One region of the Psychrobacillus sp. FSL K6-1464 genome, then DNA from elsewhere that is predicted to be linked to it. Evidence: a T-box and tRNA genes for the amino acid it is inferred to sense, from the RefSeq annotation. Region 1 holds a T-box; the other holds one or more tRNA genes.

The links. The T-box of region 1 lies ahead of MKX39_RS11740 (valine--tRNA ligase). A T-box ahead of a tRNA ligase gene usually reads a tRNA of that ligase, here a tRNA-Val.
Region 2: it has a tRNA-Val gene. The T-box ahead of MKX39_RS11740 (valine--tRNA ligase) is inferred to sense a tRNA for this amino acid. The anticodon was not compared.

What each region holds. Positions count from the first base shown of each region.
Region 1 is NZ_JBBOOP010000001.1:2,319,537-2,326,033, forward strand. It holds gene MKX39_RS11735 (ATP-grasp domain-containing protein) at 1-298, shown strand, start outside; gene MKX39_RS11740 (valine--tRNA ligase) at 509-3,151, opposite strand; T-box leader at 3,197-3,422, opposite strand; gene MKX39_RS11745 (hypothetical protein) at 3,645-4,235, opposite strand; gene MKX39_RS11750 (5' nucleotidase, NT5C type) at 4,304-4,882, opposite strand; gene ribD (bifunctional diaminohydroxyphosphoribosylaminopyrimidine deaminase/5-amino-6-(5-phosphoribosylamino)uracil reductase RibD) at 4,907-5,998, opposite strand; gene MKX39_RS11760 (GTP cyclohydrolase II) at 5,991-6,497, opposite strand, start outside.
Region 2 is NZ_JBBOOP010000001.1:1,438,104-1,444,600, reverse strand. It holds gene MKX39_RS07030 (hypothetical protein) at 1-234, opposite strand, end outside; gene MKX39_RS07025 (ABC transporter ATP-binding protein) at 227-1,021, opposite strand; gene MKX39_RS07020 (CynX/NimT family MFS transporter) at 1,216-2,418, shown strand; gene MKX39_RS07015 (nitric oxide synthase oxygenase) at 2,475-3,536, opposite strand; gene MKX39_RS07010 (excalibur calcium-binding domain-containing protein) at 3,811-4,074, shown strand; tRNA gene MKX39_RS07005 (tRNA-Val) at 4,354-4,426, shown strand; gene MKX39_RS07000 (hypothetical protein) at 4,598-4,795, opposite strand; gene MKX39_RS06995 (hypothetical protein) at 4,821-5,126, opposite strand; gene MKX39_RS06990 (helix-turn-helix domain-containing protein) at 5,196-6,077, opposite strand; gene MKX39_RS06985 (hypothetical protein) at 6,146-6,298, shown strand; gene MKX39_RS06980 (hypothetical protein) at 6,404-6,497, shown strand, end outside.

The sequences.
Region 1 (6,497 bases):
AAAAAGAATTGGACCAACAGATAGTTTTAAATCTAATTTCACACTAGGTGGTAAAGTTGAAAAATACATGCTAGACTCACAACAACGTGCAGAAGTAGAGAAAATAGCTAAAGCGCTTAAAAGTGATTATATTGGTATTGATTTTCTTCTGTTACCGGACGAAACGTGGCTTTTCAATGAAATCGAGGATCCTGTTGGCGCAAGATCCTATTACGAAACAACTAAAGAAGATATTGCAGAGCCTATAATGGAATACATTCATAAGAAACTCACAAAAAAGGAGAGCGACGAGATTTAATCGTCCTCTCTCTTTTTTTGGCGTTTGAATGGAAACTCAGGAAAGTAGCGGAGAATCACCAGAATATGATGAAAAATCATTAGAATATTGACGAGAATCACTTGTATTTAAAGAAATATCCTCCGAATGTCACGAAAAATCACTGGAATCTGGAGAACTCTTCTCCGCAAAAAAGCATGCACCCAAATCATCGGGTGCACGCTCAAATTTTTAAAGATTATTTAATTCTTCCATACGCTTCAATACAGATGCGTGTTTCTCTAAATAGTCAGCTTCTTTTGCACGTTCTTCTGCAACTACTGCCTCTGGTGCTTTCGAAACAAAGCGTTCATTAGATAGTTTCCCTTGAACTAACTTCACTTCTTTAGCCCATTTTTCTAGCTCTTTTGTTAAACGAGCTTTCTCGGCATCAATATCGATTAACCCTTGTAGCGGAAGATATAAAACCGCTCCCGTAACTACAGCAGACATCGATTGACTAGGTGCTTCTAATTCTAATCCTATTACAAGCGGTTCTGGATTACAGAAACGCTCCAAATACTTAGCATTTGCTTCTAATACGGCTAATGTATTTGCATCCTTCGCGGAAACATATAAAGGAACTTTTTTGCTCATTGGCGTTTGTACTTCTGAACGAATATTACGAACCGAGCGGATAATTTCAGAAAGTAACTTCATATTGTCCGCTTCTTCTTTGTTTGAAAGTGCTTCGTTTACAGTCGGCCAAGCAGCAACTGTAATCGACTCGCCTTCATGCGGAAGGTTTTGCCAAATTTCTTCTGTAATGAATGGCATAAATGGATGTAATAGACGCATAGTATTGTCTAAAACATAAGCTAGTACGGACCGTGTCATTTTTTTCGCTTCTTCATCTTCCCCGTTAAGTGGAAGTTTTGCCATTTCAATATACCAGTCACAGAAATCATCCCAGATGAAGTTATAAAGCGCACGACCAACTTCACCAAATTCATAACGATCTGAAAGTCTTGTTACTTGCTCAATCGTTTCATTTAAACGTGTAAGAATCCATGCATCCGCTACCGATTTTTTACCATCTAAATTTATCTCTTCAAATTTCAAGCCATCCATATTCATTAATGCAAAACGAGATGCATTCCAAATTTTGTTGGCAAAGTTCCAAACTGCTTCTACTTTTTCTGTTGAGAAACGTAAATCTTGCCCAGGTGATGATCCAGTACTTAGGAAGTAACGTAGTGAATCTGCTCCGTATTGATCAATAATATCCATTGGATCAATACCATTTCCTAGCGATTTAGACATCTTACGACCGTCTTCCGCACGTACCAGACCGTGTATTAGAACATCATCAAAAGGACGAGTACCAGTAAATTCTATCCCTTGGAAAATCATACGAGAAACCCAGAAGAATATAATGTCATAACCAGTTACGAGCGCATTTGTAGGATAATACTTTTTGAACTCTTCATTTTCTGCATCTGGCCAACCTAATGTAGAAAACGGCCATAAAGCTGATGAGAACCAAGTATCTAAAACATCGTTATCCTGATTCCAGTTTTCTGGATCAGCTGGCGCTTCGTTCCCAACATATACTTCTCCAGTTTCTTTATGATACCAAGCTGGAATACGATGTCCCCACCATAATTGACGTGATATACACCAGTCATGAATATTTTCCATCCAACGCAAATACGTTTTTTCAAAACGATCTGGTACAAAATTCACTTTTCCTTCTGCTTCTTGAAGTTTAATAGCTTCTTTTGCAAGTGGTTGCATTTTAACAAACCATTGAGTCGATAGATATGGTTCTACTACTGCTCCACTTCGTTCAGAATGTCCTACTGAATGCGCATGTTCTTCAATTTTGAATAGAATTCCTGCATCTTGTAAATCTTTAACGATTTGTTTACGACATTCAAACCGGTCCATTCCATTATAAGTAGCTGCATTCCCATTCATCGTTCCGTCTTCATTCATCACTAAAATACGTTGTAAGTTGTGACGGTTCCCAATTTCAAAGTCATTCGGGTCATGTGCAGGTGTAATTTTCACTGCGCCACTTCCAAACTCCATATCAACATAATCATCTCCAACAATCGGTATTTCACGTCCAATAATCGGAAGTTTTACTGTTTTTCCGATTAAATGCTTATAACGATCATCTTCTGGATGTACTGCTACTGCGGTATCCCCAAGCATTGTTTCTGGTCTAGTAGTCGCAACGTCGATTGATCCAGTACCATCTGCAAGTGGGTAATGCATATGATAGAATGCACCCTGTACATCTTTGTGGATTACTTCAATATCGGAAAGTGCCGTTTTAGTTGCTGGATCCCAGTTGATAATGTATTCGCCGCGGTAGATTAATCCTTTGTTATACAGCTTTACGAATACTTCTTTCACTGCATTTGATAATCCTTCATCTAAAGTAAAGCGCTCACGCGAATAGTCTAAACCAAGTCCAAGTTTCGACCATTGTGCACGGATATGGCCAGCGTATTCTTCTTTCCACTTCCATGTTTCTTCGACAAACTTTTCGCGGCCCAAATCATATCTTGTAATATTATCAGCACGCAGTTTTTCTTCTACTTTTGCTTGTGTTGCGATACCTGCATGATCCATACCCGGAAGCCATAAAGCATCATATCCTTGCATACGTTTCATACGAACAATAATATCTTGTAGCGTAGTATCCCATGCGTGACCTAAATGTAGTTTACCGGTAACATTCGGTGGTGGAATTACGATTGTATAAGGTTCTTTATCGCTTTCTGGATGAGCTTCGAAGTATTTTCCTTCTAACCACCATTCATACCGTCCTTTTTCAATCGACTGCGGATCATACTTTGTGGACATCGTTGTTTCGTTTGTCATTGTCTGTTCCTCCTAAAAAAGAATATAAAAAAACTCCTATCGTCATTAAAGGACGAAGGAGTTTGTTCGCGGTACCACCTTTATTCGCGAATGCTAAAAAACGCATCACGCTCTCAATTCGATAACGGCTTCAAACCGGCATTTGCTACTTACGTTCACAAATACTGCTCGTGGGCTACCTTCAAATGGCGGTTAACAGAAACATTTCAGCAAATTGTTTCCTTTCTTTTGAGAACCAAATCATTCTACTCTTCCCATTCATTGCATCTCTATTCATTTGTTCCATTGTAAAGGATATTATTATATGCCGTCAAGTCTATATGGTGAAAGGAGAATTACAATGAGAAAAGGATATAACCCATATTTATTGCCCGATTGGTTACGTAAAACACGTTTCTATTGTAAGCATGTAAGTATTCCCATTTGTACTTTCCAATTAATACGAGTACTAATCGTGCCTACCACATGGGATTTCCTCTTATTGGTACTATTACTACTCATCTGTTTTTTGTTTTACAAGAACATTATTTGATGGGAATGTCAGCTTTGAATATCCATCATCCAAATCTAAAATGAATTGAAGCTCGAACTCCTCGCCTTGCGGTATTTTCACTTCCACTGGTTCAGCAGGGTTTGGTGCTTCTACTTCTGCAACTGGTTTAACTGGAACAGGTACAGGAGCTTCCTCGTATTCACAGTGTACAGTCCACCCAACTTCAATTGCCGCTTGCTCTGTTGGTTTCGAGTTAATATGGTTCACTTGAACTGTTGGCTTGGAACCTTCTTTTAATTTGTCCTTACCGAACTCAATACTCATTGGCACTGCATATTCAAAATAGCCGACCTCACCTTGCAGATCTAAGTCTTCAATCTCGGTGAATTCGCTCGTAGCATGATGCTCCTCTTCACCTTCCTCAAACTTAACGTGGCAGGTGATGTGGTATATACCTACTATTTGAATAATATTCTCCTTCTCAGTGACTTCGCATTGAGGAGTTACTGCAACATTTTTAATTTCTTTCGGAACCCCAAAGCTTGGTGGAAAACGAAATTGTTCTTTTACATCCCAGGTTTTTGTCGTCATAAGTCATCCTCCTTCTATAGGACAACTTATGAATAGAACAAAAGGGATAGAACATATTTCACTTAGAATTACTTTTTGTCGTTGTTTTTATCCACAATCTGCTTTAGTTCTAACCAATTTGTTAACCTTGGAATTGTAAGATGTTGGTTATACGATTGCGTTTTCACATAAACTTGTAATGTATCATCTGTTAATGTGTTTAATACGTCTGGCTTATCGTCGAAATAATAATCCAACTGTAAGTCCCGAATAATATTTACCTTTGCTTGGTCCTTCATGCCACAAAAGAATTTTTCTTCTGTGACTGGGAATCCTTGTTCCATTAACCAATTCATCGTTCTTTCACGATGTTCTGCTGGTCTAGCCGTAATATAGTATACCTCATGTCCCTGTTGTTGTAGATTTACTAACGTTTCTACAGCATCTGGGTATGCTGGACAATTAGTATAATATATTTGTTCCAATGTATCATTCCACATTTTAGAGCCGGCTTCATCGGACATTCCGAATAATTCATGTATTTCAACTCTATCTAACGCATGAAATTTATCTAATTCCACTTGTTGTCCTAACTTTTCGTTATAGATATGAAAAGCATGTTCTCTTAAATTGATCAATGTATCATCAATATCAAATCCAAATTTCATCTAATATGCCACATCCATTACATCTTATTTGTAAGTTGGATAACCAACAAACTTAAAGTCTTTCCCTATTTTTTGAATTTCCGTATCGATTAGCTCAACTGCATCACTCATTAAGTCAATACCGCTACCCTCCATAAAGGTCGGAGCATTTTTACCACCTATTAACTTAGGTGCAATATAAATAACTGCTTTATCAATTAATTTATTTTCCAAAAATGCTGCATTGATCGTCCCTCCACCTTCAATTAACAAAGAGGAGATAGACTTTTCACCTAATATTTGAACGACTTCTTGTACATCTACATGGGTAGTTCCAGTTGTATGGAACACTTGAACGCCTTGATTGATTAGCTTCTCTTTTTTATCATGGTCATAATTTACACTTGTAAAAATCCACGTCTGCGCTAATTGATCGGTTACAAGCTTGGCATCTAAAGGAATTTTCAATGTTGAGTCTAAAACGATACGAATCGGATTACGACCATTTTCAATACGAGTAGTTAGTTCGGGATTATCTTCCATAACAGTATTAACCCCGACTAAAATGGCCAAATGCTCATTCCTAAGATGATGAACATCCTCTCGTGCATCTGCAGACGTAATCCATTTACTATGAGCAGAGTGTGTGGCAATTTTACCGTCTAACGTTATCCCCGATTTTAATGTCACAAAAGGCTTCTCTGTTACGATAAACTTGTTGAATACTTCATTCATCCTTTTAGAGGCTTCCTCTTGAATACCGATAATCACATTTATCCCAGCATCCTCTAGAATTTTGACTCCTCGCCCTGATACGATTGGATTTGGGTCGAGCGTTGCAATGACAACGGTTTTAATACCAGCTGCAACAATTGCTTCAGCACAAGGACCGGTTCTTCCGTGATGGGAACATGGTTCCAGTGTGACATAAATCGTAGCACCTTTTGCATGCTCCCCAGCCATTCTAATAGCATGAATTTCTGCATGAGGCTCACCAGGTTTCATATGCGCACCAATTCCAACGATACGATTATTATTTACAATCACTGCTCCTACTAATGGATTCGGATCTGTTTGTCCTTTCATTGCTCTCGCATTTTGCAGGGCAAGATCCATATAAAATGCGTGATTAGTCATTTTGAAAAGTACCTTCTTCCTCCATATGACCTGAACGATTTATTTTCGTGTGTAAGTATTTTTCATTGTATTCCGAAACGTCCCCCCATAATGGAGTACGCCCCGCTACAGCCAAACCTGCGTCCTTTAATGCTTTTACTTTCTTTGGATTGTTCGTTATCAATGTAACAGGTTTCGAACGCAATACTTTTAAGACTTCGATCGCATCTCCATAATTTCTAGAATCGTCTACAAAGCCTAGTTTTTCATTAGCCTCTACCGTATCCGAACCATTTTCTTGTAGAATATAGGCCATTGCTTTACTAAATAGACCAATGCCTCTACCTTCATGATTTGCTAAATAAAATAAAGCACCAGCTCCGTTATTAACAATCATTTGCATAGACTGTTTTAATTGGAAACCACAATCACAACGCTTACTACCGAATATATCCCCTGTATGGCATATGGAGTGCATGCGGATTAGTGAATCCTCGGTCTCTTTAAAGTCTCCGTATAC
Region 2 (6,497 bases), 880 kb from region 1:
AAATAGAAAAGGAACTAAAAAGAGAACACCAAATAACCCATACATCCATAAGGATTTAAGAAACTGATTTCCTTCTTTTTTCACATTAGAACCACTAAAAATTGCAGGCATTCTTCTACTATCCATCGTCAGCTTTAGCTGTAAGATCAAACGCATCACATCATAGTCTATATTCAACCTTTGAAAAACGGACCTAAAGCGATCTAGAATTCTCAGTGACGCAAAATCATTCATCTTTCCTGCCTCCACGAACTAAATTCACAAATCGCTCTGCAATTTCCTCATGCTCAGTAAAACCAGTCAACTGATTGAAGATGTCTTCTAAAGAACCTTCCTGGTTTTGCATTTTCAACTCTTCAAAAGATCCATCTGCCACAACTTGACCATCTACTAATAGTACAATTCTATTACTAATTTTCTCAACGACATCCATAATATGTGAAGAATAAAAAATAGTCTTCCCTTGCTCTGCAAGCTTTGCAAGTATTTCCTTAATAACCATGACACTGTTTGCATCTAGACCACTTAACGGTTCATCAAAAAACAATAAATCTGGGTTATGTAGCAAACTAGATATGATTAATACCTTCTGTTTCATCCCTTTGGAAAAGGAGGAAATTCGTTGATGAAAAACAGCCTCTAAACCAAATTCCTTCATCAATCCGAAAGCCTTTACCTCCGCCTCTTTACTGCTTAATCCATAAAGCTCGCCAGTGAAGGTGAGATATTCAAAGGCAGTTAGATTTTCATAGAGCTCGGCTGTCTCCGGCACGTAGCCAATGCGTTTTTTATAGGAATAATCACCTTTAATAATATTTTCTCCGAAAATTTCAATAAGCCCTGTGTAGCCATCTATTAGACCAAGCATTAGTTTGACAGTTGTACTTTTCCCTGCTCCATTTGGTCCGATATAGCCAATAATTTGACCTTCATATACATCTAAATTGACACCTTTTAATACTTGTTTGTGTCCAAAACTCTTGGAAACACCATTCAGTGACAACACTTTTTTAGTATTCATCATACTCCCCCTCTGTATATATCATTCTCAAATTCTAAATATTTACATATTCATATTATCATATCAATACTCTTAATATTCCATTATTTTGATATAGAGAAAATTCTTTCTAATTCTAACTATTGAACTTCAAGGACAAAGAGTGTAGCATTTTCTAAAGTTGGACTACATAATCTCGTAAGGAGAGAAGATATTTGTTAACTACTAATGAAATGAATAAAAAGGCTTTTATTTTATTGATAATTGGAATTGTTTTCATCTCCACCACTCTGCGTGCGCCACTTACCGCCGTGGGACCAATTATTTCGTATATACGAGATGGATTAGACATTTCCAATGTTCTAGCAGGATTTATCACAACGATTCCTCTGCTAGCTTTTGCTATTGTCTCTCCCTTTGTCCCAAAGATTGCGCGACGACTTGGGATGGAAATGACACTATTTCTAGCTATTCTATTGTTGGCAATAGGAATTATTATTCGTTCGCTCGGAACGCCCTTTCTTTTACTTTTAGGTACTGCGCTTATTGGTGTAGCTATAGCATTTGGAAATGTACTACTTCCAAGTTTTATAAAGCTAAAATTTCCTTTACAGCTTGGAATTATGACTGGAGTATTCACTGTTTCTATGAACTTATCTGCGGGTATTGGAGCAGGTATCAGCTATCCAATAGCAGATGGAACATCTTATGGTTGGCAAGGTGCGCTTGGATTTTGGGCTATTCTTGCAATAATTGCATGTATTATTTGGTTACCTCAGGTCAAGAAAAAACAAGAAATAGATGTCGTGCCCTCTTCAACTAATGTAGAAAAAGCCAAGTCAATATTAAAATCACCTCTAACATGGACAATCACTTTATGCATGGGTTTACAATCACTCATATTTTATACAACTGCAGCATGGATTCCTGAAATATTGCAAACCCAAGGAATGGAGGCCGAAAAATCCGGCTGGATGCTTTCTATTATGCAATTTGCACAACTTCCAATGACTTTTCTTATCCCAATTCTTGCGGGTCGATTTAAGGATCAGCGAATATTAGTTTTGGTATTTACGATTTTCTATTTAATAGGCTTCACTGGACTGTTATATGGGGATATCTCACTGACACTTCTATGGATGGTTGCACTAGGCTTAGGTGGTGGGGCATCATTCGGACTGGTCATGATGTTCTTTTCTCTTCGTTCGCGTACCCCTATGGGAGCAGCAGATTTATCGGGTGTTGCGCAGTCATTTGGTTATTTACTTGCAGCAGTCGGTCCTGTATTTTTTGGATTTATCCATGATGCAACGGGTAGCTGGGAGATTCCTAAAATACTATTTATCGTTACTGTTATTCTTCTTTTCTTTGCTGGAATGCATGCAGGAAGAGATCGTTTTGTTTCGAAGGAAGTCTAAAGAACAATTAAATTCACGTTTAAAAGGAGCATGATTAATCATGCTCCTTTCCTTTTTTAATACGGTGAAGGTTGATAGGAATAATTCGGCGTTACTTTCTCATTATTATATGGCTTATGAAAAATATGCGTGGTGGCAGGTGACATTGGAGGAATAAGCCATGTCCAATTACCTGTGACGTCACGACCTGTATCTTTCTCAATTTCTTCAAATTTCTTAAATTGTTGCGCAGCCGTATGATGATCTACAATACTGACACCATCTTTTTTGAAGGAAAACAATACAGCTGTATTTAGTTCCAAAAGAGCCCTATCTTTCCACAGAGAAGCATTAGATTTCGTATCTAATCCCATTCCTCTGGCAACTGAAGGTAACATATTGTAGCGATAGTCATCAGCTAAGTTTCGTGCACCAATTTCTGTGCCCATATACCATCCATTAAACGGAGCAGCAGCGTACGTAATGCCTCCAATCTCCAACTTCATGTTCGAGATCATGGGTACTGCATACCACTTCATCTCTAAATCTTCAAACCAATCATATTCAGGATGACGAATTGGTACCTCTAAAATATACTGCTCCGGAATATCAAATAATTTCGGTGGGTGATCCTTCACCTGAATAACAAGTGGCAACACATCAAAATTGGTTCTCTTCCCCTCCCATCCAAGTTCCTCACATTTTTTCGTAAATTCTATGGAATCGGAATCTCCAATAATCCAGTTCTCCGTTTCATAGCCAGCATATCGTATAAGCTGATGATTCCATACGCGAATATCCTTTTGTGAAAATATTGTGATAGTCGGCCGAATTCGACCTTCATTTGTCGCAAACTGCATATGGGCGATGAGTGCCTCAAATACAGCTTCCTCGTTATGTAAATGTCGTTTATCAAAAACGGTAAGGCTTTGCCAAAACAGACGACCTATGCATTTATTACTATTACGCCATGCCACCTTGGCACCGAATTCTAGCTCTTCAGTAGTGTGTTCGTAGGCACCTACTGTATTAATCTGACTTTCTATTTCTTTTAAACGTATATGCATGTCTATTTCCGCCTTACCAGTTTCCCTATAAAAAAGATGAATAAAGTCCTGTGCTTCCAATAACATTATCATAGCACCTCCCCATCTCTCCATCTTAGTAGAATGGAGCCACTACAGACAAGTGACAGAACTAAGAAAGATGTGAGGATTTTATGTCAGTAGAATTAATCGAATTAATTTATATGCTATATACATATTCGTCTACTTTATGTTAAAGTCTAGGTTACATTGAATAATTTGGTAAAAGTAAAGGAGATTTCCCCATATTATATTGTGATATGTAGTTATCTTTACACGCACCTTTTGACTCACCACAACTTAGTTCAAAAACTTAGGAGGATTTACTGTGAAACGATTTTCTGTAATCATACTTTCCGCAACATTAATTTTTGGGGTTTCTACAACAGCACCGACAGAGACAGAGGCGGCAGCTAAGGAATTTAGCAATTGCACAGAGTTAAACAAAACCTATAAAGGTGGAGTAGCCAAGGCTGCAAATATTAAAAACAAAGGCGGAAAAACTAAATTTACTCCTTTTGTATCAAAAGAGATTTATGAAGCTAACATTAAAAGCGACCGTGATAAAGATGGCATTGCATGTGAGAAGTAATTTTATAATATAGCTATTGCAGCTTAAGAAAAGTTGATAATATGTAATGCATTTATTGTATTACCTGACTAGATTCTAATTTCTACTTTTTTATATAACTAAAATAAAAAATAACCTTGAAAGGCGTTAAGCCTTCAAGGATATGATTTTTTATTTGGTTGTAATCTTGAATGTTGATCTTTGCACTTCAGGATTTTTTTAGGTATATACTAGTGCCCTACATTATAGTATATTTATATCTAGAAACATTAATGTTTAAAGAGTTCTTTACATTAAATCGGTCTTGTAGCTCAGTTGGGAGAGCACCACCTCGACAAGGTGGGGGTCGCTGGTTCGAGACCAGTCGGGACCATATTTCCAAAAGCCTTTAACCTCAATGGTTTCAGGCTTTTTTTAATTTAATTTATTACCTACATAACAAGTAGAAATTCTTCTTACGTGACCGATATGTGACGAATTTATTAAAAACGTGTTTTTTGGAATATTATCAATAGATACTTTTATAACATTAAACCACCTTCCATTAATCTGGTTGGTGGTTTTCTTGTTGCTTATTTAATTCAACACGATCAATTATTTCACATAATTCAACTGTTGCTTTTAGCTCTGTCTCTGACATGTTTAGTAACCAATCCAAGAACCCCATAACTGATTCTTTCGAGTATTTTTCAATCATCGCATCAATTTTATTATCTAGTTCTATTTCTTTTGTTTTTTCCAAATTCACTCCATAACAAATTTAAACTTTAGTGTACTATTATTGTTTCTTCATCAACTGTACCCATCATTACTAGTAATTCTAGTGCTGACATATTAGGTAAATGTTCCAAAAATACAATCGCCTCTGACGAACTATGAAAAGTAAATTTTTGCAGTTCCTTTTTCACTTCAAATAGTTCCTTAATTTTCTCTAATTGATAAAATCTAATGTTAGGTGTTGCATGCATATTTTCTCCCATGATTAATATCCCTAAATCTTTAACCATGGGACTTTCAATAAATTGAATTAGTTCCATTGATTCAAGCTCTACTGGCAAATTTATATTTAACATTACACATTCCCCCTTTTGTAACATATATTCAACATTAAAAGTGGAAGTCCTTCTATTTTATATATAAGCTTAAAGATTTGATAAATCTATTTTCGCAACATTTAAATTCTGTTGATCTTTAGTTAAGGTAAATACGAGAATCGCATTGTTAAAAGCTTCTTCTGCTTCATCTAAAAGACCGCATTTTTTAGACAGTATTCCTATCATGTGGTATACCTTACCTAATGAATACATCAATTGACGGGCTTTCATATAATGTAGAATTTCATAGGTTACCTCTAATGCTTCCTCAAAGCAATCTAACTTGTATAAAGTGTAAGCATAATTATATCTCACTCTTGGTATAAGCGTGAAATCTTCATAAATTCTTTGATTCATCAATTTTTCGTTAATTACACTGTATATTTTGAGTGCTGCTTCTACATTATTAGAAGATAGATATATGAGACCAATAGAATTTAAAATACTTATATCCAGTTCAGAACCAAAGTTTTTTATACTGACAAGTTTATTTAAGATACATAGTGCATCATCTATTTTATTCTCTGTTTTATGAAGAAGTACCGCTCTGTGCCATTGAATAAATTTTCTAAATTCTTCTTTTAAATAGATGGAGGAAATTCCTTCTAAAACTTCTTTACACTTATTTAACGTTAATTCTAATGACAAATAATCATTTCTATAAGTAAACTCTCTGCAAAGACTTTTTAATTCCTCTACTTCTTCATTCAAAGGAAACAGTGCTTTAAATGATATTTCTAATTTTAAACAGATATCATTTAATATCTCTAATCTCGGTAATTGTTTTCCTTTTTCCAATCTATGTATTGTAGATTCATTGCATACATTTTCCGCCAAAGCTTTAATAGAAAGACCTTTAGACCTTCTATAATATGACACTTTTCTTCCTAAATCCTCCACTTTAACACCCCGATTGTCGTAATCTTGCATAACATCCTATATATTTAATTTTTATTGTAGCTTATATTTATAAATAAGACATAGATTAGGAGGAAATAATGAGAAAAAAATATAGAAAGTTAGTCATTACGGTGGTTTTAGCATTCGGATTATTCATTAATTTTTCAAGTGATATACAGGCCGAATTTAATACCCCCTCCATACCGCAAGGAGCATCATTAAATAGTGACCCTATAATTGGAGATCATTAAGTCGAAAAAGCTGTCATTTAAATTTTTGTTTAGATTTAAGTAGATATAATTTTATATTTATTTGAATTTTTACATATAAAATTGAGTTTAGAGAGGAATGGTAAAATGTTGAAGGTTACAAAGAGAACAGGGGTTAGCTTTTTATTAATGTTACTAGTTTCATTGCTATTTATGGGTTCAGCATCTGCTGCTGACTCAT